Regions from separate parts of the Enterobacter nematophilus genome, predicted to be linked through region 1. Evidence: riboswitches for the same ligand, from Rfam matches in the RefSeq annotation. Region 1 holds a riboswitch; each other region holds the start of a gene.
What was found. A riboswitch is a leader RNA that binds a small molecule or an ion and turns the genes downstream of it on or off. The one in region 1 is predicted to bind thiamine pyrophosphate.
Positions count from the first base shown of each region.

Region 2: it holds a riboswitch for thiamine pyrophosphate, as region 1 does, so the genes downstream of both, thiM (hydroxyethylthiazole kinase) here and thiC (phosphomethylpyrimidine synthase ThiC) in region 1, are expected to answer to the same signal.
Region 3: it holds a riboswitch for thiamine pyrophosphate, as region 1 does, so the genes downstream of both, thiB (thiamine ABC transporter substrate binding subunit) here and thiC (phosphomethylpyrimidine synthase ThiC) in region 1, are expected to answer to the same signal.

Region 1 covers NZ_JAPKNE010000015.1:6,781-13,777, reverse strand. The annotation lists gene thiH (2-iminoacetate synthase ThiH) at 1-999, opposite strand, end outside; gene thiG (thiazole synthase) at 996-1,766, opposite strand; gene thiS (sulfur carrier protein ThiS) at 1,768-1,968, opposite strand; gene OSH03_RS21650 (HesA/MoeB/ThiF family protein) at 1,952-2,707, opposite strand; gene thiE (thiamine phosphate synthase) at 2,700-3,335, opposite strand; gene thiC (phosphomethylpyrimidine synthase ThiC) at 3,335-5,230, opposite strand; TPP riboswitch at 5,309-5,418, opposite strand; gene OSH03_RS21635 (Rsd/AlgQ family anti-sigma factor) at 5,473-5,970, opposite strand; gene nudC (NAD(+) diphosphatase) at 6,066-6,839, shown strand; gene hemE (uroporphyrinogen decarboxylase) at 6,878-6,997, shown strand, end outside.
Region 2 covers NZ_JAPKNE010000002.1:249,793-256,789, forward strand. The annotation lists gene OSH03_RS07885 (hypothetical protein) at 1,596-2,297, shown strand; TPP riboswitch at 2,601-2,697, shown strand; gene thiM (hydroxyethylthiazole kinase) at 2,733-3,503, shown strand; gene thiD (bifunctional hydroxymethylpyrimidine kinase/phosphomethylpyrimidine kinase) at 3,500-4,300, shown strand; gene OSH03_RS07900 (GntR family transcriptional regulator) at 4,343-5,089, shown strand; gene OSH03_RS07905 (PfkB family carbohydrate kinase) at 5,063-6,016, opposite strand; gene OSH03_RS07910 (ADP-ribosylglycohydrolase family protein) at 6,013-6,997, opposite strand, start outside.
Region 3 covers NZ_JAPKNE010000004.1:157,243-164,239, forward strand. The annotation lists gene OSH03_RS13270 (Hok/Gef family protein) at 1-147, opposite strand, end outside; gene OSH03_RS13275 (sugar efflux transporter) at 364-1,542, opposite strand; gene sgrT (glucose uptake inhibitor SgrT) at 1,663-1,815, opposite strand; gene sgrR (HTH-type transcriptional regulator SgrR) at 1,904-3,559, shown strand; TPP riboswitch at 3,596-3,696, shown strand; gene thiB (thiamine ABC transporter substrate binding subunit) at 3,728-4,711, shown strand; gene thiP (thiamine/thiamine pyrophosphate ABC transporter permease ThiP) at 4,687-6,297, shown strand; gene thiQ (thiamine ABC transporter ATP-binding protein ThiQ) at 6,281-6,982, shown strand.

The DNA.
Region 1 (6,997 bases):
ATGGTCGTCTGCATATCCGCCCGGCTGCGTTTTGGAAAACGCGCTGACGTTGTTAATCGCCAGCGGAATGACGCGATCGCGAAACGCCGGGGACTCACGCGTTGAGAGCGATAATTCCACTTCCGGGGCGAGCAGGCGAAACGCGCAGATGGTCTGCACCAGCTGGCGTTCATCCATCAGCGAAGCCGGTTCAATGCCTCCTGCGCAGGGGCGCAGGCGTGGGAAGGAGATGGAGTATCGGGTCTGCCAGTAGTGCTGCTGCAGCCACAGCAGATGTTCTGCCACCATGTAGCAATCTACCCGCCAGCTATCGGAAAGCCCAATTAGCGCACCCAGCCCGATTTTATCGATCCCGGCGCGGCCCAGCCTGTCCGGCGTTTCCAGCCGGAAGAAGAAATCCTGCTTCTTCCCCTTCAGGTGATGCCGGGCGTACGTCGCCTCGTGGTAGGTTTCCTGATAGACCATGACTCCGTCCAGCCCGAGCGTTTTTAACTCCGCATACTCGTCCTGCGACAGGGGCTGAACCTCCATCTGCAACGACGCAAACTCCCGACGTATGGCAGGCAGATGCTGGCGGAAATAGTCCATTCCCACTTTCCCCTGATGCTCGCCCGTGACCAGCAGAAGATGCTCAAAGCCCATGTCACGAATGGCCGCACACTCGCGTGCGATTTCCTCCTCATCAAGCGTTTTCCGCTTGATGCGGTTGCTCATGGAGAAACCACAGTAGGTACAGTCGTTGGCGCACAGGTTCGAAAGATAGAGCGGGACGTAGAAGCTCACCGTGTTGCCAAACCGCTGCCGGGTGAGGCGCTGGGCGCGCTGCGCCATCGGTTCAAGGTAGGCGCTGGCCGCCGGAGAGAGCAGGGCCATTAAATCCTCCCGGTTCAGATGACGGGCATTCAGCGCGCGCTCGACGTCAGCAGTCGTTTTGCTGTTAATGCGCAGGGCTATATCGTCCCAGTTAAGCTCGCGCCAGCGCTCGGTAAACGTGCTCATGAGAGCGCCTCCAGAAAACCGGTTAGCGGGCTGGTGGCCTGTGCCTGAAAACTGCGCGAGCCGGGGCCTGACTCTCTGGCCAGCACGCCAGCCTGCACGGCGAGACGAAACGCGCGCGCCATCATTACCGGGTCGTCGGCCACCGCAATGGCGGTATTCACCAGCACCGCGTCGGCCCCCATTTCCAGCGCCTGCGCGGCATGGCTGGGCACGCCGATGCCCGCATCCACTACCACCGGCACGGTCGCCTGCTCGATGATGATTTCCAGCATCGCGCGGGTTTCCAGACCCTGATTGGAGCCAATTGGGGCGCCCAGGGGCATGACGGCGGCACAGCCGACCTCTTCCAGACGCTTACACAGCACGGGATCCGCGCCGCAGTAAGGCAGAACGGTAAACCCCTGCTGCACCAGCTTTTCTGCGGCTTTCAGAGTCTCGATTGGGTCGGGCAGCAGCCAGCGGGCGTCCGGGTGAATTTCCAGCTTCAGCCAACGGGTGCCGAGCGCTTCCCGCGCCAGCTGTGCGGCGAAAATCGCCTCCTCGGCCGTTTTCGCGCCGGAGGTGTTGGGCAGCAGCGTGACGCCGGCTTCCAGCAACGGGGCAAGAATGGCATCGTTGTGCTGGCGGAGGTCCACGCGCTTCATCGCCAGCGTCACCAGCTGGCTACCGCTTTCACGGATGGCATCCACCATCAGCTGCGGCGAGGCGAATTTGCCTGTTCCGGTAAACAGATGTGAATCAAAGACTTTATCAGCAATACGTAACATCTTAGCCCCCTGCGATAACCTGAAACAGCAGGATCTGGTCGCCTTCAGTGACCTGCTGATGCTCCCACTGCTCGCGCGGCAGGATCTGTTGATTGAGCGCCAGCGCCGTTCCCGGCTTGAGCTGGCGTAATTTATCGAGCAGTACGGCAACGGTAAGCCCGTCTTCGCAGCTCATCGGCTCATCGTTAAACAGAATGCGCATCGTGGCCTCCGCATACCGGGCAGTGGCTGGCGCGGTGTAGCGCCAGATGGCGCCAGCCGCTGGAGCGGGCGTCGAACAGGCGCAGCGTGTTGCGTTCCGTCTCCATGCCGCTGAGCAGCTTGATGGCCTCCAGCGCCTGCAGCGTGCCCATCACGCCCACCACCGGACCAAGCACGCCAGCCGTGCGGCAGTTGCGCGCCGGCTCGGCATCGTCCGGCCACAGGCAGCGATAGCAGCCCTGCGCCCACGGCGGCGTCAGGACCATCATCTGCCCGCCGAACCCCACCGCGCTGGCGGTGATCAGCGGCGTATTCTCTGCTACGCAGGCGGCGTTGATGGCCTGACGCGTCGCCATATTGTCCGTACAGTCCAGCACCGCGTCGGCAAGGGCGACTTCACGGCGCAGGCTTTCACCGCTCAGCCGCGTCTGGAGTGCAATCAGTTCGATATCCGGATTAAGCTGGTGTAGCCGCTGTCGGGTGATCTGCGCTTTGGGCTGGTTAATGTCCTCAGTTGTGAAGAGAATTTGCCGCTGCAGATTGCTGATGTGCACCTCGTCGTCATCGGCCAGCACCAGCGTGCCCACGCCCGCACCGGCCAGATAGAGCGCGGCAGGCGCGCCTAACCCGCCCAGACCGACAATCAGCACCCGGCTTGAGAGCAGCTTTTGCTGCCCGTCGATGGCGATATCCTCCAGCAGGATCTGGCGGCTGTAGCGCATAAAATCGCGGTCATTCATCGCCCGCTCCTGCCAGCTGTAAAAGCTGTTCGGTGGCGGACCGCCAGTTTGCCGCCTGGGTGATGGCGCTGACGACGGCGATACCGCCGACGCCGGTCTCCAGCACCGCCGGGGCGCGTTCAAGGCTGATTCCGCCGATGGCGACGGTCGGGTAATCGGCAAGGCGCTTAACGTGGCTCGCCAGCTGCGTCAGCCCCTGCGGTGCCGAGGGCATCAGCTTGGTTTGCGTCGGGAAGACGTGGCCGAGGGCGATGTAAGAGGGGCGGGCCGCCAGCGCCACGTCGATTTCCATATCATCGTGTGTTGAAACGCCAAGGCGCAGGCCAGCCTGGCGGATGGCGTTCAAGTCGGTGGTTTCCAGGTCCTCCTGACCCAGATGCACGCCGTACGCCCGGTGCTTAACGGCCAGCCGCCAGTAGTCGTTGATAAACAGGCGGGCGTCGTAGCGGCGTCCCAGCGCGATGGCGGCAACCACATCGGCCTCTACCTCTTCATCGCGCTTATCCTTGATGCGCAGCTGGAGGGTGCGAACGCCGGCCTCCAGCAGGCGTGCGATCCACTCCACGCTGTCTACCACCGGATAGAGCCCTAACCGGAAAGGGACAGGAGGAAAGTCGGGCTGGTACATTACGCCTCCTCTTTTTTGAGGTAGATTTCGCCGCCTTTCGCGCGGAAGGTTTCTGACATGTCCGCCATACCGACTTCAATGGTCTGCGCGGCGGCGTAGTCGCGCACTTCCTGGCTAATTTTCATCGAGCAGAACTTCGGTCCGCACATGGAGCAGAAGTGCGCCACCTTGCCCGATTCCTGCGGCAGGGTTTCGTCGTGGTAGGCGCGGGCGGTGAACGGATCGAGCGCCAGGTTGAACTGATCTTCCCAGCGGAATTCAAAGCGCGCTTTGGACATGGCGTTGTCGCGGATTTGCGCGCCCGGATGGCCTTTCGCCAGGTCCGCCGCGTGGGCGGCAATCTTGTAGGCGATCAGCCCCTGCTTTACGTCCTCTTTGTTTGGCAGCCCGAGGTGCTCTTTTGGCGTGACGTAGCAGAGCATGGCGCAGCCGAACCAGCCGATCATCGCCGCGCCAATCCCGGAGGTGAAGTGGTCGTAGCCCGGTGCGATATCCGTGGTCAATGGCCCCAGGGTATAGAACGGCGCTTCGTGGCAGTGCTCCAGCTCCTCGGTCATATTGCGGCGGATCATCTGCATCGGCACGTGCCCAGGGCCTTCAATCATCACCTGCACGTCATACTCCCAGGCGATTTTGGTCAGCTCGCCCAGCGTGTGCAGCTCGGCAAACTGCGCTTCGTCGTTGGCGTCGCGGATAGAGCCCGGACGCAGGCCGTCGCCCAGCGACAGCGATACGTCATAGGCGGCGCAGATTTCGCAGATCTCGCGGAAGTGTTCGTAGAGGAAGTTTTCCTGATGATGGGACAGGCACCACTTCGCCATGATGGAACCGCCGCGCGAGACGATGCCGGTCAGACGTTTCGCCGTCATCGGTACGTAGCGCAGCAGCACGCCCGCGTGAATGGTGAAGTAGTCCACGCCCTGTTCTGCCTGCTCCAGCAGCGTGTCGCGGAACGCTTCCCAGGTGAGATCTTCGGCGATGCCGTTGACCTTCTCCAGCGCCTGGTAAATCGGGACGGTACCGATCGGCACCGGGCTGTTACGCAGGATCCATTCGCGGGTTTCGTGGATGTAGCGGCCAGTGGAGAGGTCCATCACCGTGTCCGCGCCCCAGCGCGTTGACCAGACCAGCTTTTCCACCTCTTCTTCGATGGATGACGTCACCGCCGAGTTGCCGATGTTGGCGTTAACCTTCACCAGGAAGTTGCGGCCGATAATCATCGGCTCGGATTCCGGGTGGTTGACGTTGGCGGGGATAATCGCGCGCCCGGCGGCCACTTCGTCACGCACAAACTCCGGCGTGATGTTTTCCGGCAGACGAGCGCCAAAGCCTTCGCCGGGATGCTGGTGGCGCAATATTTCGCTGCGGATGCGCTCGCGGCCCATATTTTCGCGGATGGCGATGAACTCCATCTCCGGCGTAACGATACCCTGGCGCGCGTAGTGCAGCTGGGTTACGCATTTGCCCGCTTTAGCGCGTTTTGGCGTCAGCAGGCCGGAAAAGCGCAGCTCGTCCAGACCGTCGTCGGCCAGGCGTTCTTTGGTGTACGCAGAGCTGCGCACGCTCAGCTCTTCGCAGTCGTTACGCGCGTCAATCCACGGCTGGCGGAGCTTTGCCAGACCCTGCTGGACGTTAATGGCGACAGAGGGATCGCCGTACGGGCCGGAGGTGTCATACACCGGCACGGCTTCGTTGTCTTCATACTGGGGGTTATCTTTGCTGCCGCCGATAAGCGTCGGGCTGAGCTGGATTTCGCGCATTGGGACGCGGATATCGGCCTGCGAGCCGGTAATGTAGATGCGTTTCGAGTTCGGAAAGGCGGTACCTTCCAGGGTGTCGATGAAGCGTTGGGCGTGTTCGCGCTGTTCGCGGCGGGTCAGTTTAGTAGTAGACATAGCTCATTCCAAAAGTGAAGGACATGGCTTGTCAGACGACGGATGAAGCAAGAGAAGATCGCCCAGGGGCGATTCAACAGCAGTGTAACTCTTGTTCCCTTCGCAGGTATTAGCCTGATCAGGTTCCGCGGATCCCGAATTAACGGTCTCAGCCCGTGCTTTCACACTGGGCACTCCGACAAGAAAAATCCCCCTCCGCAGAGGGGCGAATGGTTGTAAATTACTCGTTAACGATTAAGAACTCAAGCCGGGCGCACGACGTTATCTTCGTGGCTGACGTCCAGGCCGTTATCCAGGGCGAGGGCGATCAGCTTATCTTCCAGCGTGAATCGCTCCTCCAGCGCTTCGCCAAGATCGGAAAGCGCCTGCTGGAACTCAAGATAATTATCGTGATCGATGGCATTCTCGAGCGTGGAATCGTAGTAATCCATGATCTGCTGGGTGTTGGCTTCCAGCAGCGGACAAAGTTTGCTGGCCGCTAAACAGGGATTTGTGCCTTCCATTTCGCGGATAATGCGTTCATAAATGTTGAAATGGCCGTCGGAAAGGTAGTCGACCAGGCTCTGACAAAAATCATCCAGCGCTTTTTCATTCAGCCGCATAAAGGATTCTTTGCCAGGCTTAAGACCGACCAGATTGTAATACGCCACGAGGAGATGCTTGCGTACATGTAGCCAGCGATCCACCAGTGTGTTACTTCCTCCAACGCGCTCCGTCAGACTTTCTAGCTGGTTTAACATGGTCGACTCCGCAAAGTTTAGAATGGGATCTACTTATCCAAAATGTAACCACAATGCTAACAACATGTCAGTGAAGCGAAGGTAGTGCAATAGATATGGATCGTATTATTGAAAAATCAGATCTGGGTTGGTGGATCGTCAGCCACGAACAGAAGTTGTGGCTGCCCGGTGGAGAAATACCTTACGGTGCGGCAGAAATCTTCGATCTTGTCGGTCAGCCCGCTCTGCGGATCGGCGAGTGGCAGGGCGATCCGGTGTGGTTGATCCGACAATCTCGGCGACAGGATATGGGATCCGTTCGCCAGGTGCTGGATCTGGACGCGGGGCTGTTTCAGCTGGCGGGGCGGGGCGTGCAGCTGGCGGAGTTTTACCGCTCGCACAAATACTGTGGCTACTGCGGGTATACCATGCACCCGAGCAAAACCGAGTGGGCTCTGCTCTGCGGCCACTGCCGTGAACGCTACTATCCGCAGATTGCGCCGTGCATCATCGTCGCCATCCGCCGGGACGATTCCATCCTGCTGGCGCAGCATACGCGTCATCGCAACGGCATTCATACCGTGCTGGCCGGTTTCGTCGAAGTGGGCGAAACGCTGGAGCAGGCGGTGGCGCGCGAGGTGATGGAAGAGAGCGGAATCAAGGTGAAAAACCTACGCTACGTGACGTCGCAGCCGTGGCCGTTCCCGATGTCCCTAATGACGGCGTTTATGGCGGAATACGACAGCGGCGAGATCGTTATCGACCAGAAAGAGCTGCTGGAGGCAAACTGGTATCGTTATGACGATCTGCCTCTTCTACCCCCGCCGGGTACGGTGGCGCGCCGCCTGATAGAAGATACCGTGGCAATGTGTCGGGCCGAGTATGAGTAGTGTTACACTGAGGCCATGACGCTTAAGGAACTGCAAAAATGACCGAACTGAAGAACGATCGTTATCTGCGTGCGCTGCTGCGCCAGCCCGTTGATGTCACCCCGGTGTGGATGATGCGCCAGGCGGGACGCTATCTGCCAGAGTACAAAGCCACGCGC
Region 2 (6,997 bases), on a different contig from region 1:
CCTTTGGTTAATCTAAGATTAATCTTGGCATTGTTGCATGTGCGATGCGGAGGGATCAGGGCGACTACCTACCGTGGGGTGAAAGGTTGAAAGTACCGTTTTGTTACTTTCGGCATACATCAGAATATTGCGTATCTGCACGACTGAGTAACTGAAAGTAACGTTTTGGTACTTTGGATAATCACGAAAGTAACGTTTTGGTACTTTTAAAGTAACGAAACGGCACACTATAAGATTAAATAAGACTATTAACTATAAGACTATCTTTTATGGTTTTTGCGCTTCTCGCAAAGATCTTTTGCCTGGCGTCTATCGCCGTCACTTCTGGCAAGCAGCCTTACTCCGCTACCTTTCGGGCTACGTTGGCTGGCCTCGTTCCGCTCACGACGCAGCAAAGCGTTATCTATTTCTGTATGGTGCAATGGCGTTAGCCACCGTGAAAACGGCTGCACATGATCACTTCGCCGTGGGCGAATACCATTGCGCTATGCGCGGAATTACCATCTGACCAACCAACTACCGTTGATTGTCCAACTGATAAGCTGACTAACTTCAACCATCCATTCATGAACTAACGTTCACCAATGCAAGATTTCAGTAAGTCAGTGGTTAAGGCTTCACTGGTCGCTGATAACTCCAGTTCATCCAACCTCAATCCAATACCAACACCTACTATCCTGATAACTGCCGTTATCCTCCGTAGTTGTGCTATTGGTTCGGTAAGTGCCAGGGAGCGCACAGGAAGCCCGTAGAGCGATTTTTATAGGGTGGGTGGTGCAATGTAGCCTTAATGCGTCAGAACGCCGTAGAGAACGTTACAGGCTGTTTAGTGAGTTGTTTATGGCTGCCCTCTTTGGTGGCAAATCCTACCACAAATTTCGTTTGACAGCGATCGTTTTTTTTGGAGTAAAGCACGTAATGCGCTTGACTTTTTCGAATCTATTGAAAAATATCTTGACATAAGATGTGCTTTTAGCGTATAATTAAAAGTGTGGTGATAATCATTATCATCTACACCATCTAACAACATTCCATACGCATGAATTGCAGCCTCCACCAGGTTTTTGGTGCGGGGGCTTTTTTGCGTCTGGAGAAAACCAAACAGGAGCAAAAAACATGCGTTACTTCAACGTTGACCAAATCTACGCAGATTTGATTACAGGCCGAACAACACGAACACTTGTTTACAGTTCACTTGTCCGAGCGCGTAAGAGTGAACAAACGGACAGGGTGGAAATGTTCGAGGAAGCGATCCGACGCTTTGACGAATGGCGAGCAACGCCAAATTTCACCCCAGTGACCAGCTAACCCAGGAGGAAACCAGAATAATCGAGAAGAAAACCAAACTACCGCCGTCCACATCGTTAATGATCCCTGATGCGACATTTCAGATTCTGTTCAAAGAAGCAAAGCGCCGAAAAATGAGCGTAAGCGCACTACTTCTTGAAGAGTGTCAAAACCTGGCGGTTAAATATTCGAAAGCTGGCGCGTAACAACCACGTTTCAGCGTCAAAACCCAACCCACGAATGAGAAGCGGAGAAAACCAAATGAAGAGCATTCGTAACTTACTGAGCATACATAGGAGCAAACAACAATGGCAAAAACACTCGCCCAGATCCAGGCAGACCCAAAATACAAATACACCGACAAAGGTGGAAAAGTAAGAGATCGTACTCTCAACATTCCCCACTACTTCAAAGAAATACCATTTATCTATTCTCCACTTCTTGAAAAAGGAAGGGTAAAGTTCAGCGCCAGGATGCAAAAGTTATATTGCTACGTAGCAGACTGGGAGAGATCCGGCGGTGTTTGTTACGAAGAGCAATCCGAGCTTGCAAAGGTTTGTGATTTATCTCGACCAAAGACAAACGACCTGATCGAATTGATGGAATCCATCGGATTATTATCAGTAACCAAAATCGAAGGACGACGTAATTTAGAGTTACGAGCACTTCCGCTAACTGATGCGCACATTACCCCACCAGAAGCACTGACAGTTCAGCCTGATATTATTTCTGATGTAGTGCCACACCAGCCAGCGCCTGAAATTGCGAAGACCGCAGCAACCCAAGAAGACACACCAGCGATAACGCCTCAAAGAATTCGTATTTCTGACGCAGTGAAATATCTGTTTGAAAATCTGTCACTACGACGAGAGGACGAGAGCTTTTATTCCTGGTCAGCACGAGTGCTTCAACGAATCGGAATAGATCATTCAATGGGAACTGAGCAACTATTTCAGGAAACACACCCGTATGAATACACCCAGATTGAACAATCAACGATACCATTTTAACCAAGAGGATTATGATTACCCCGCTCTACATTTTCTTATTCTTTCGCGCTGTTTGGTACATTACCAGCCGCATCCAAAAAAAAAGAACACTTAGGAACTACACTGACGAAACTCTTCAGTGACGTTTTCTACGCGAGTCGTTTTTAGAAGCACGTTTAGATATTCAACAAGTTTTGTCATACAGATATGGGGTACAAACTGAGGTACAAGGTGGGGTACAGCGTGAAGAAGCGATGACTGAAAGGGCTGGCTTGCAACAGCAAGCAACTTGCCCTAAGCTGGCAAAAAGTATAGAGATTCAATCTTCATGACTCGGGGTGCCCCATCGCTGATGGGCTGAGAAATACCCGTATTACCTGATCTGGATAATGCCAGCGTAGGGAAGTCAGATGCCTTCCCGGTCATCGCTTCTTCACGCAAGGCAGGAGCGAACCTATGCAGCCTGACCTGCTCGATTTACACGTTTTACACCACTTCCGAACCCGTTCTCCGCTGACCCATTGTATGACCAACGATGTCGTACAGACCTTTACGGCTAACGTTTTGCTGGCGCTTGGCGCATCCCCTGCAATGGTGATTGAGGCCGAAGAGGCTGAACAGTTCGCCGCCGTCGCTGATGCGCTGCTGATTAACGTCGGCACGTTGACCTCTCCGCGGGCGCAGTCGATGCGTCGGGCGATTGAAAGCGCGGTGGCGGCAGGCAAACCCTGGACGCTGGACCCGGTTGCGGTGGGCGCCCTGACGTTCCGTACCCGTTTTTGCCATCAAATCCTGGCCCTGAACCCGGCCGCCATTCGCGGCAACGCCTCCGAAATCCTGGCCCTTGCCGGAATGAGCGCGGGCGGGCGCGGCGTTGATACCACCGACACCGCCGCCAGCGCGTTGCCTGCCGCTCAGGCGCTGGCCCGCCAGACCCATGCCATTGTGGTCGTCACCGGCGAGGTGGACTACATCACCGACGGAGAGCGGACCCGAACGGTCACGGGCGGAGACCTGTTAATGACGCGCGTGGTGGGAACCGGATGCGCGCTCTCTGCCGTTGTGGCGGCAAGCTGCTCGCTGCCGGGCGACCGGCTGGATAACGTTGCCGCCGCCTGCGGATGGATGAAGCGAGCCGGAACGGTGGCCGTTGCGCAGTCACAAGGGCCAGGCAGTTTTGCCAGCGCGTTCCTGGATGCGCTCTATACGCTGGAGGAGCAGGCATGAAACGGATTAACGCTCTCACCATAGCCGGTACCGACCCCAGCGGCGGGGCGGGCATCCAGGCCGATCTGAAAACCTTCTCGGCCCTTGGCGCGTACGGCTGCTCGGTGATTACCGCGCTGGTGGCGCAAAACACGCGCGGCGTGCAGTCGGTCTACCGCATCGAGCCGGATTTTGTTGCCGCGCAGCTGGATTCGGTGTTCAGCGACGTGCGTATTGATACCACCAAGATCGGCATGCTGGCCGAAACGGACATTGTGGAAGCGGTGGCCGAGCGGCTTAAGCGCTATCAGGTGCAAAACGTGGTGCTGGATACCGTCATGCTGGCAAAAAGCGGCGATCCGCTGCTCTCCGCCTCCGCCGTTGAGACGCTGCGCAGTAAGCTGCTGCCGCAGGTGGCGCTTATCACGCCCAATCTGCCGGAAGCCGCCGCGCTGTTAGGCACGTCGCACGCGCAAACTGAACGGGAAATGAAAGAGCAGGGGAACGCGCTGCTGGCGATGGGGTGCGGGGCGGTGCTGATGAAAGGCGGCCACCTGGATGACGCTGAAAGCCCGGACTGGCTCTTTACCCGCGACGGCGAGCAGCGTTTTACGGCTCCGCGCGTGCAGACCAAAAACACCCACGGCACGGGGTGCACCCTCTCCGCCGCGCTGGCGGCGCTGCGCCCGCGGCATGACGGCTGGGCTGAGACGGTGCGAGAAGCGAAAATCTGGCTCTCGGCGGCGCTGGCAAAAGCCGATACTCTGGAAGTCGGTCACGGTATTGGGCCGGTTCATCATTTTCATGCGTGGTGGTAACCCAGTATACTGGCAGGAAACACCACGCCTGAGAAAACAGAGATGGAACAAGCGCATACCCGGTTAATCGCTCAACTGACTGAACGGATCGCCGCGCCTGACAACACGCCGCTGTACCTGAAATTTGCCGAAACGGTAAAAAATGCGGTGCGCAGCGGCGTGCTGGAGCACGGGAACATTTTGCCCGGCGAGCGCGATCTGAGCCAGTTAACGGGGGTGTCGCGGATCACCGTGCGCAAAGCGATGCAGGCGCTGGAAGCCGAGGGTGTTGTCACGCGAGCCCGGGGTTACGGCACGCAAATTAACAATATCTTCGAATACTCGCTCAAGGAAGCGCGCGGGTTCTCTCAGCAGGTGGTGCTGCGCGGTAAAACGCCAAACACGCTGTGGGTCAACAAGCGCGTGGTGAAATGCCCGGAAGAGGTGGCGGGCCACCTGTCGCTGGAGCCGAACAGCGACGTCTTTTTGCTGAAGCGTATTCGCTATGTTGATGACGATGCGGTGTCGATTGAAGAGTCCTGGGTGCCGGTCGGGCTCATTCCCGAACCGGATGCGATAGGGATTTCGCTGTACGACTACTTCCGCAGTCAGAATATCTTCCCGCAGCGCACCCGTTCACGGGTCAGCGCCCGCATGCCGGACAGCGAGTTTCAGGCGCACATTAAGATGGACGAAAAAATACCGGTGCTGGTGATCAAGCAGGTTGCGCTTGACCAGCAGCACCGGCCGATTGAGTACAGCATCAGCTACTGTCGCAGCGACCTATACGTCTTTGTGTGCGAGGAGTAATTCCTCAAGTGTGGGCGCGCAGTCCCCGCCGCGGTGGCTGACCACCCAGGACGCCACGGCATTCCCCAGCAGAACGGCATCCGCCAGTGACCATCCCGCCGCCAGCCCGGCAAGCGTGCCGCCCGCGTGGCTGTCGCCTGCGCCAATGGTGTCCACGACCGTGGCGGGAAACGCCGGAACAACGCCCGAGGCACCACCGTCATACCACGTAGCACCGTCTTTATCATGGCGCACTATCAGCGCGGCGCCGAAGCGCTGCTGCCACTCCACACCCAGGTTTTCAGCCTCAACCCCCAGCCTTTCAGCAGCGAGCTCCGCTTCCTGACGATTAAGCGACACGATCGGCCTGCAGGCCATAATCCGCGCCATCAGCGCGTCAGGGATATCCGCGATGCGCGGGCCGAAATCGATAAGCGCCGTCACGTCCCGCAGCCCTTCAAACCAGCCCGTCAGCAGCTCGCCGCACGGCGAGGCCAGCTGGTAGCCGGACAAATAAACCAGGCTGTTTTGCGGAACGTTTAGCTCGTCAAGCCAGCGCTGCTGCCACTGGTTCTCGACGCCGCTAAAGGACATAAAGGTGCGCTCGCCGTCAGGCTCCACCAGCGCCAGACACCAGCCGTTGTCGCCGGTTTCAGCCTCCACGGCGCTGTGCAGATCCTGCTTCGCCATCGCGTTACGAATAATATCCGCCCACACGCCGTGGCCAACGGGGAGGGCGTTTTGCGCCGCAATGCCGAGCCGCTTCAGGGCGATGGCGATATTCAGCGCGCAGCCGCCGATATTCACCCCCTGCTGTTTAAGCTCGATATCACACCCGCGCCAGGGCAGGGCGTAGGCGTCGGCGATGACGTCAATTACCGCCGCGCCCAGCACCGTCACCGGGCGCGTGGCGTGCAGGGTGTCGAGACGTTGGGCAAACGAATTCATACGCCCTCCCTTTGCTCCCTGAAGTGCAGCAGTTTTTCGCAGTAGTGACCGAAATCGAGCTGATTAACGGCGTCGAGCTCGGCCTTCAGCGCCGGGTCAATCGCCTGCACGCCGTGGAGCGCGCCGCAGATGGCCGTCGCCATCGCGCCAATGGTGTCGGTATCGCCGCCCAGATTGGCGCATAAAATCGCGCAGCGGTTCGGGTCGGTTCCCGCCAGCTCCACCATCGCGATGGCCGCAGGAACGGACTCAATGGTGCTGGTACCTGCGCCAGTGAGCTGATAAATCTGCTCGCTGGCGGAGTCGATGCCGTTGGCTTCCCGCACGGTCTTAAGCGCCAGCTCAATGCGCGCCGCCAGCGACGCGCTGAAGGTGGTGGTTTTCACCTCCTGCGCATAGCGGGCGATCCCCGGCAGGGCATCGACGATGTTCTGCCAGCGTTCCCCGTCGATGGCGCGGGAAACCGCCCAGGCAATCACCACCGCGCCGGCAATGGCGAGATCCGATTTATGCGTCGGGCTGGAGGCCAGAGCCACCTGTCCCACAAAGTGCTCCAGCCGCGTCGCCGGGAGCAGGCAGCCCAGCGGGGAGGCACGCATCGCCGCCCCGTTAGTCACGCCGTTGTTGTCCAGCTCGCTGACCGGCTTCCCGTCACGGATCGCGTTAAGCGCGATTTTCGAGGTCGGGCCGAGCACGTTTTTGTTAAACGCGTCGAAGTCGAGCGCCCAGTTCAGGATATGCTTGCCGATAACGTCCGCGTTAATCTCCCCGTCGCACTCAACGATCGCATCGGCCAGGCACAGCGCCATCGAGGTATCATCGGTGAATTCTGCCTGTTTGAAATAGCAGGCCGCGTTATTCTCTGCCGGGCCGGGTAAAAAGCGGTCGATCCAGCCGAAGTGCGCCTTGACGCGCTTTCTCGGCCACAGTTCCGACGGCATACCCATCGCATCCCCTAACGCTTGGCCGTAAAGGGCCCCG
Region 3 (6,997 bases), on a different contig from region 1:
TTTTGCTTCGTAAGCCAACACTGCCGCCAGCTCTGTTTTCTCCTGTCTGAAGTGCAACTCACACAGCGAATCACGCACCATCCAGGTGAAGATCAATAGCGTCGTACAGATCAGAAACAAACCTAACAGCAGAGCACGTTTTGGCATTCCAGCCTCCTTATTGCTTTTCGGCAATGAAGAGACTAACCTCGCAATGTGGGTTGTGAAGTTGGTCTCCCCATCAGTTTTTTGATGTGGGACTCTCCACTGTTTGCCTCTTGCGAAAGCCTGAGGCAAACAGCCTCAAGCACCCGCCACGCACTTTATGCGCCTTCTCTGCTCCTGTCAGAAAATCGTTTCATTTCGTGAAGCCGCCTTCCAGAATCAAACATCCTTGACCCGGCAGGTCAGCCCAAGCGTCACCACCGAAATCGCCGCAATCATCCAGTAAACCGAGGCATGGCCATAGCTTTGCGCCAGCGCGCCCTGAATCACCCCCGCCAGAATAACGCCCGTCGAAATGCTGTTGGTGAACAGCGTAGTCGCGGAGCCGGCGCGGCCGGGCATGAGATCCTGGAACCAGAGCATGCCGATCCCGGCAACGATCCCAATAAACACGGCATTAAACAGCTGCAGCACCAGCAACGCTTCACGCGAATGGAAAAGGAGCAGCCCCGCGTAGAACAGCACCCCGGCCGCCACGGCAACGATCATCATCCGACGCTTTCCGAAGCGCTTAACGTAGTATCCCGCCAGAATCATTGCCGGAATTTCCAGCCCGGCAGCGGTCCCCATTAAGATCCCTGCAAGCTTGTCCGGCAGGCCCAGATCGCTGCTGATCCACAGCGGCATATCAATGATGTACATGGTGTTGCAGGTCCACATCAGCGTGGAGGCGATAAACAGCATCCGCACGTTTTTATCCTGCCAGCCGCTCACCTGCGTGATGGGCTTATCCGTCGTCTGCTCAACCCGGGCGACAGACGGCAGCGCAAAGGCAATCAGCGCCAGGCTGATAATAAAAATGCCTGCCGCGATAGAAAACATGACCGTAAAGCCGTAGTTCAGCGCCAGCATGAACGCCAGGGGCGGGCCGATGACCCACGCCAGCGAGAGCTGCGCGCGCATCACCGAGCTGAACATCACCACCTCTCGCGCCGAGCTGTCGGCGTATTCACGGGCCAGCGCGAACAGCTGCGGCATGGCAGTGTTCGCCAGAGAGGCCAACAGCACGCCGCAGGTGATAAGCGTCAGGTAATGACGATTGAAGGCAAAAAGCAGCGCGTTGCCCACGGCCATCGCGCAGCAAAAGAGGATCAGCCTGCGGCGATCGCCCTGGTTGTCCGATCGTTTCGCCAGCCCCAGACTTACGAGGATCCCGGCAATCGCGTTGACGGTATAAAACAGGCCAACCCAAAACGGCTGCGCCCCCACCTCGCGGCTGAGAAACAGGCTCAGCGTCGGCGCCTGTAGGGCCCCCGCCACGCCCATCATAAAGGCCACCAGCATAAAAGCGGCATATACGCCATTCAGGCGGCGCCCCATCGTCATCAACCACAGCATGCGCAAGTCCTTGTGAAAGCGAATCGAAATTGGGTGAAAGAATAAACGAAAAAAGCCAGCAAAAACATTTTGCTGGCGGGTGATAAACACCAATACTCAGTCACACATGATCGAGGCGAGTTAGCGGGAAGAGGTCGGTTTCGTAACGTCCCACTGCATCAGTTCTTCCAATATTTTCAGCCGTTGCTCTGCACACTGGCGGGCCAGCCAGGACGATCCTTTTGTCGCTGAAAAGTACTGCTGATAAAACTGACGTGCGGTAGACCTCTTCATAATTTACCTCCTCACTTCATCGGGAAGAATTATTGGCTTAATATAGGGATTAATAAATTGCTGATTTTTTGTCAGGTGTTCCTCTTTTATGCCATCCGGTCGACTGCAACAACAATTCATCCGCCTGTGGCAGTGCTGCGAGGGTCAATCGCAGGAGACCACGCTTAACGAGCTGGCAGAACTCCTCAACTGCTCTCGCCGCCATATGCGCACGTTACTCAACACCATGCAGCAGCAAGGCTGGCTAAGCTGGGAGGCCGAGGCCGGACGCGGCAAGCGCTCACGCTTGACCTTCCTCTATACCGGTCTGGCGCTACAGCAGCAGCGGGCGGAGGATCTGCTGGAGCAGGACCGCATCGATCAGCTGGTGCAGCTGGTGGGCGACAAGGCCGCCGTGCGCCAGATGCTGGTCTCGCATCTGGGGCGCAGCTTTCGTCAGGGCCGCCACATTCTGCGGGTGCTCTACTATCGGCCGATGAAAAACCTGTTGCCCGGCACGGCATTGCGACGTTCTGAAACCCACATGGCCCGGCAGATATTCAGCGGTCTGACGAAAATAAATGAGGAAAATGGGGAACTGGAAGCGGATATCGCGCACCACTGGCAGCAGCTTTCCCCCCTGCACTGGCGTTTCTTTTTACGCCCGGGCATTCACTTCCACCATGGCCGCGAGCTGGAGATGAGTGACGTCATCGCCTCTCTGGAGCGCGCCCGCACGCTTCCGCTCTATTCGCACGTCTCGCGGCTCCACTCCCCCACGGCCTGGACGCTGGACATTGAACTGTCTCAGCCGGACAAATGGCTGCCGTGGCTGCTGGGCTATGTGCCCTCAATGATCCTGCCCGGCGAATGGCGATCGCTGAACAATTTTGCCAGCCTGCCGATTGGCACGGGCCCCTACGCCGTGTCGCGCAATAACAACAATCAGCTCAAGATCCGCGCCTTTGATGACTACTTTGGCTATCGGGCGCTGATCGACGAAGTGAACGTCTGGGTGTTACCGGATCTCAACGAAGAGCTGAGCGCCGGCCTGACGCTGGAGGGGCCCACAACAAGCGAAAAGGCGTTCGAAAGTCGCCTGGAGGAGGGCTGTTACTACCTGCTCTTTGACAGCCGCAGCCACCGCGGAGCAAACCACGACGTCCGCAGGTGGATCAGCCATGTTCTGGCCCCGGCGAACCTGATTTATCACGCCGAGGATCAATACCAGACCTGGTGGTTCCCGGCATATGGCCTGCTTCCGCGCTGGCACCATGCTCAGCCGGTGCGCAGTGAAAAACCCGCCGGGCTGGAGACCATTACCCTCAGCTACTATCGCGATCACATTGAGCACCGTTTTATCGCGAAGATCATGAGCAAGCTGCTGGCGGCCGAAGGCGTGACGCTGGCGATTCAGGAAGTCGATTACGATGAATGGCACCGCGGGGATGTCGTCAGCGATATCTGGCTCAACAGCGCCAACTTTACGCTGCCGCTGGATTTCTCGCTCTTTTCTCACCTGTACGAAGTGCCCCTCATTCAGCACTGTATCAAGCGGGACTGGCAGCAGGACGCCGCGAAGTGGCGGGCAGGCGAAATGGATCTGGCCGCGTGGTGCCAGGAGCTCCTGGCCGGACAGACGATCGTACCGTTGATCCACCACTGGCTGCTGATCCAGGGACAGCGCAGCATGCGCGGCCTGCGGATGAACACCCTGGGCTGGTTTGATTTTAAATCCGCCTGGTTTGCGCCGCCGGAGCCATAACGCTTTCGTAATATTCACCAAATCATTACAATAGCGCCGTTCTCAACGGGGTGCTGCATCACAGATGTGCGCTGAGATAATACCCGTCGAACCTGATCCGGATAACGCCGGCGAAGGGATTTGAGGCTGTCGCTCAAAATCCTTTGCCACTCAACCCTGAGGTGCAAAGTGTTAAAAAACGTTCTTCCCCTGCTGGCGCTGTTTGCGCTGCCTGCTTTCGCGAAACCCGTCCTGACGGTCTACACCTACGACTCCTTCTCCGCCGACTGGGGCCCTGGCCCGGTGATGAAAAAAGCCTTTGAAGCCGACTGCGACTGCGAACTGAAGTTCGTGGCGCTGGAAGATGGCGTATCGCTCCTCAACCGTCTGCGCATGGAAGGGAAAAACAGCAAGGCCGACGTGGTGCTTGGGCTGGATAACAACCTGCTGGAAGCCGCGACGCAAACCAAACTGTTTGCCAAAAGCGGCGTGGCGGCAGATGCCGTCAACGTGCCGGGCGGCTGGAAAAATGACACCTTCGTGCCGTTCGACTACGGCTACTTTGCTTTTGTTTACGACAAAAATAAGCTGAAAAACCCGCCGAAAAGCCTGAAAGAGCTGGTGGAAAGCGACCAGAAGTGGCGCGTGATTTACGAAGATCCGCGCACCAGCACGCCGGGCCTGGGCCTGCTGCTGTGGATGCAGAAAGTCTATGGGGATAACGCGCCGGAAGCGTGGCAGAAGCTAGCCGCTAAAACCGTCACCGTCACCAAAGGCTGGAGCGAAGCCTACGGCCTGTTCCTGAAAGGGGAAAGCGACCTGGTGCTGAGCTACACCACCTCTCCGGCCTACCACATTATCGCCGAGAAGAAAGACAACTACGCCGCCGCGAATTTTGCTGAAGGGCACTATCTGCAGGTGGAAGTGGCGGCCCGCACCGCCGCCAGCAAACAGCCTGAACTGGCGGAGAAGTTCCTGAAATTTATGGTTTCACCGGCGTTCCAGAACGCCATTCCAGCGGGCAACTGGATGTATCCGGTCACCAACGTTGCGCTACCGGCAGGCTTCGAGCTGTTGACCAAGCCAACAACCTCGCTGGAATTTACGCCGCAGCAGGTCGCCGCGCAGCGTGCAGCATGGGTAAGTGAATGGCAACGCGCCGTCAGCCGTTAATTCCCGGCTGGTTAATCCCCGGCCTGCTCGCCGCCATGCTGATGGTGGTGGTCAGCCTGGGGGCATTTCTTGCACTGTGGTTTAACGCGCCAGAGAGCGACCTGCTCGCGCTCTGGCACGACAGCTATCTCTGGCACGTTATCCTGTTCTCCTTCTGGCAGGCGTTTCTTTCTGCGCTGCTGTCTGCGATCCCGGCCATTTTCCTCGCGCGGGCGCTATACCGACGGCGTTTTCCCGGCAGGCAGGCTCTGCTTCGCCTGTGCGCTATGACGCTGATCCTGCCGGTTCTGGTGGCCGTTTTTGGCATCCTGAGCGTCTACGGTCGTCAGGGCTGGCTGGCCTCGCTCTTCGCATCTTTGGGGCTGGAGTGGACCTTCTCTCCCTACGGGCTGAAGGGCATTCTGCTGGCACACATTTTCTTCAATATGCCGATGGCGACGCGCCTCTTTTTGCAGGCGCTGGAGAACATACCCGGCGAGCAGCGCCAGATTGCCGCCCAGCTCGGCATGCGCGGCTGGTCGTTCTTCCGCTTTGTCGAATGGCCGTGGCTGCGACGCCAGATTGCCCCTGTTGCCGCGCTGATCTTTATGCTCTGCTTCGCCAGCTTTGCCACCGTGCTTTCGCTCGGCGGCGGACCGCAGGCTACCACCATTGAGCTGGCGATCTATCAGGCCTTAAGCTACGACTACGATCCGGGCCGCGCCGCGCTGCTGGCGATGGTGCAGATGGCGTGCTGCCTGGCGCTGGTGCTGTTGAGCCAGCGTCTGAGCAAAGCCATTCCCGCTGGCAGTAATCAAATCACCGGCTGGCGCGATCCGCAGGACAGCCTGCACAGCCGCATCTCGGATTTTATACTGATCGCGCTGGCGCTGCTGCTACTGCTGCCGCCGCTGCTGGCCGTCATCGTTGATGGTTTAAACCTTAATCTTATGTCCGTCCTGCAACAGCCCGTCCTGTGGCAAGCGACGTGGACCTCGCTACACATCGCGCTGGCAGCCGGGCTGGTCTGTGTGATCCTGACCATGATGCTGTTGTGGAGCAGCCGCGAGCTCTACGCGCGTCATGCTCGTAAAGCCGGACAAGCGCTGGAGCTGACGGGCATGCTGATTCTGGCGATGCCGGGTATTGTGCTGGCGACCGGTTTCTTTTTGCTGTTTAACAGCACCATCGGCCTGCCGGAAAGGGCCGACGGCATCGTTATATTTACCAACGCCTTAATGGCCATCCCGTATGCGCTTAAGGTGCTGGAAAACCCGATGCGGGATGTGAACAGCCGGTACAGCATCCTGTGTCAGTCCCTTGGCATTACGGGCTGGCGGCGGCTGAAAGTGGTAGAGCTGCGCGCCCTGAAGCGGCCGCTCGCCCAGGCGCTGGCCTTCGCCTGCGTGCTGTCGATTGGCGATTTTGGCGTGGTAGCCCTGTTTGGCAACGAAGATTTCCGCACGCTGCCGTTCTGGCTTTACCAGCAAATTGGCTCCTATCGCAGCCAGGATGGCGCGGTCACGGCGCTATTGCTGCTGGTGCTGTGCTTTGCCTTATTTACCATTATCGAAAAACTCCCGGGGCGCGATGTTAAAACTGACTGATGTAACCTGGCTTTACGAGCACCTGCCAATGCGCTTCACCCTTACCGTTCAGCGGGGCGAGCGGATCGCGGTGCTTGGCCCAAGCGGCGCCGGCAAAAGCACCTTGCTCAATTTAATTGCCGGTTTTTTGCAGCCGGCCAGCGGGTCGATAGCCATCGATAATCGTGATTTCACCCTCGCCCCTCCGGCTAAACGTCCGGTATCAATGCTGTTTCAGGAAAACAATTTGTTTAATCATCTTACGGTGTGGCAGAACATCGCGCTGGGGATGGATCCGGGGTTAAAACTCAATGCTGCGCAGCGGCAGAAGCTGGCGGCAATCGCCGAACAAATGGGGCTTTCCGCCTTCATCGACAGACTGCCCGGCGAGCTTTCCGGCGGCCAGCGACAGCGCGTGGCGCTGGCGCGCTGTCTGGTGCGGGAGCAGCCGCTGCTGCTGCTCGATGAACCCTTCTCGGCACTCGACCCGGCCCTGCGCCAGGAGATGCTCTCGCTGGTGGAGGAGGTTTGCCAGCGCGAGCAGATCGCGATGCTAATGGTGTCGCACAGCATTGAAGATGCCGCAAGGATTGCGCCGCGATCGGTGGTGATCGCGGAGGGGCGTATTTTGTGGGATGGGGAAACGGAAGAGCTTCTGAGTGGTAAAGCGGGGGCGTCTTCATTGTTAGGCATTCGTGCGGTCTGATGCCCTCACCCTGGC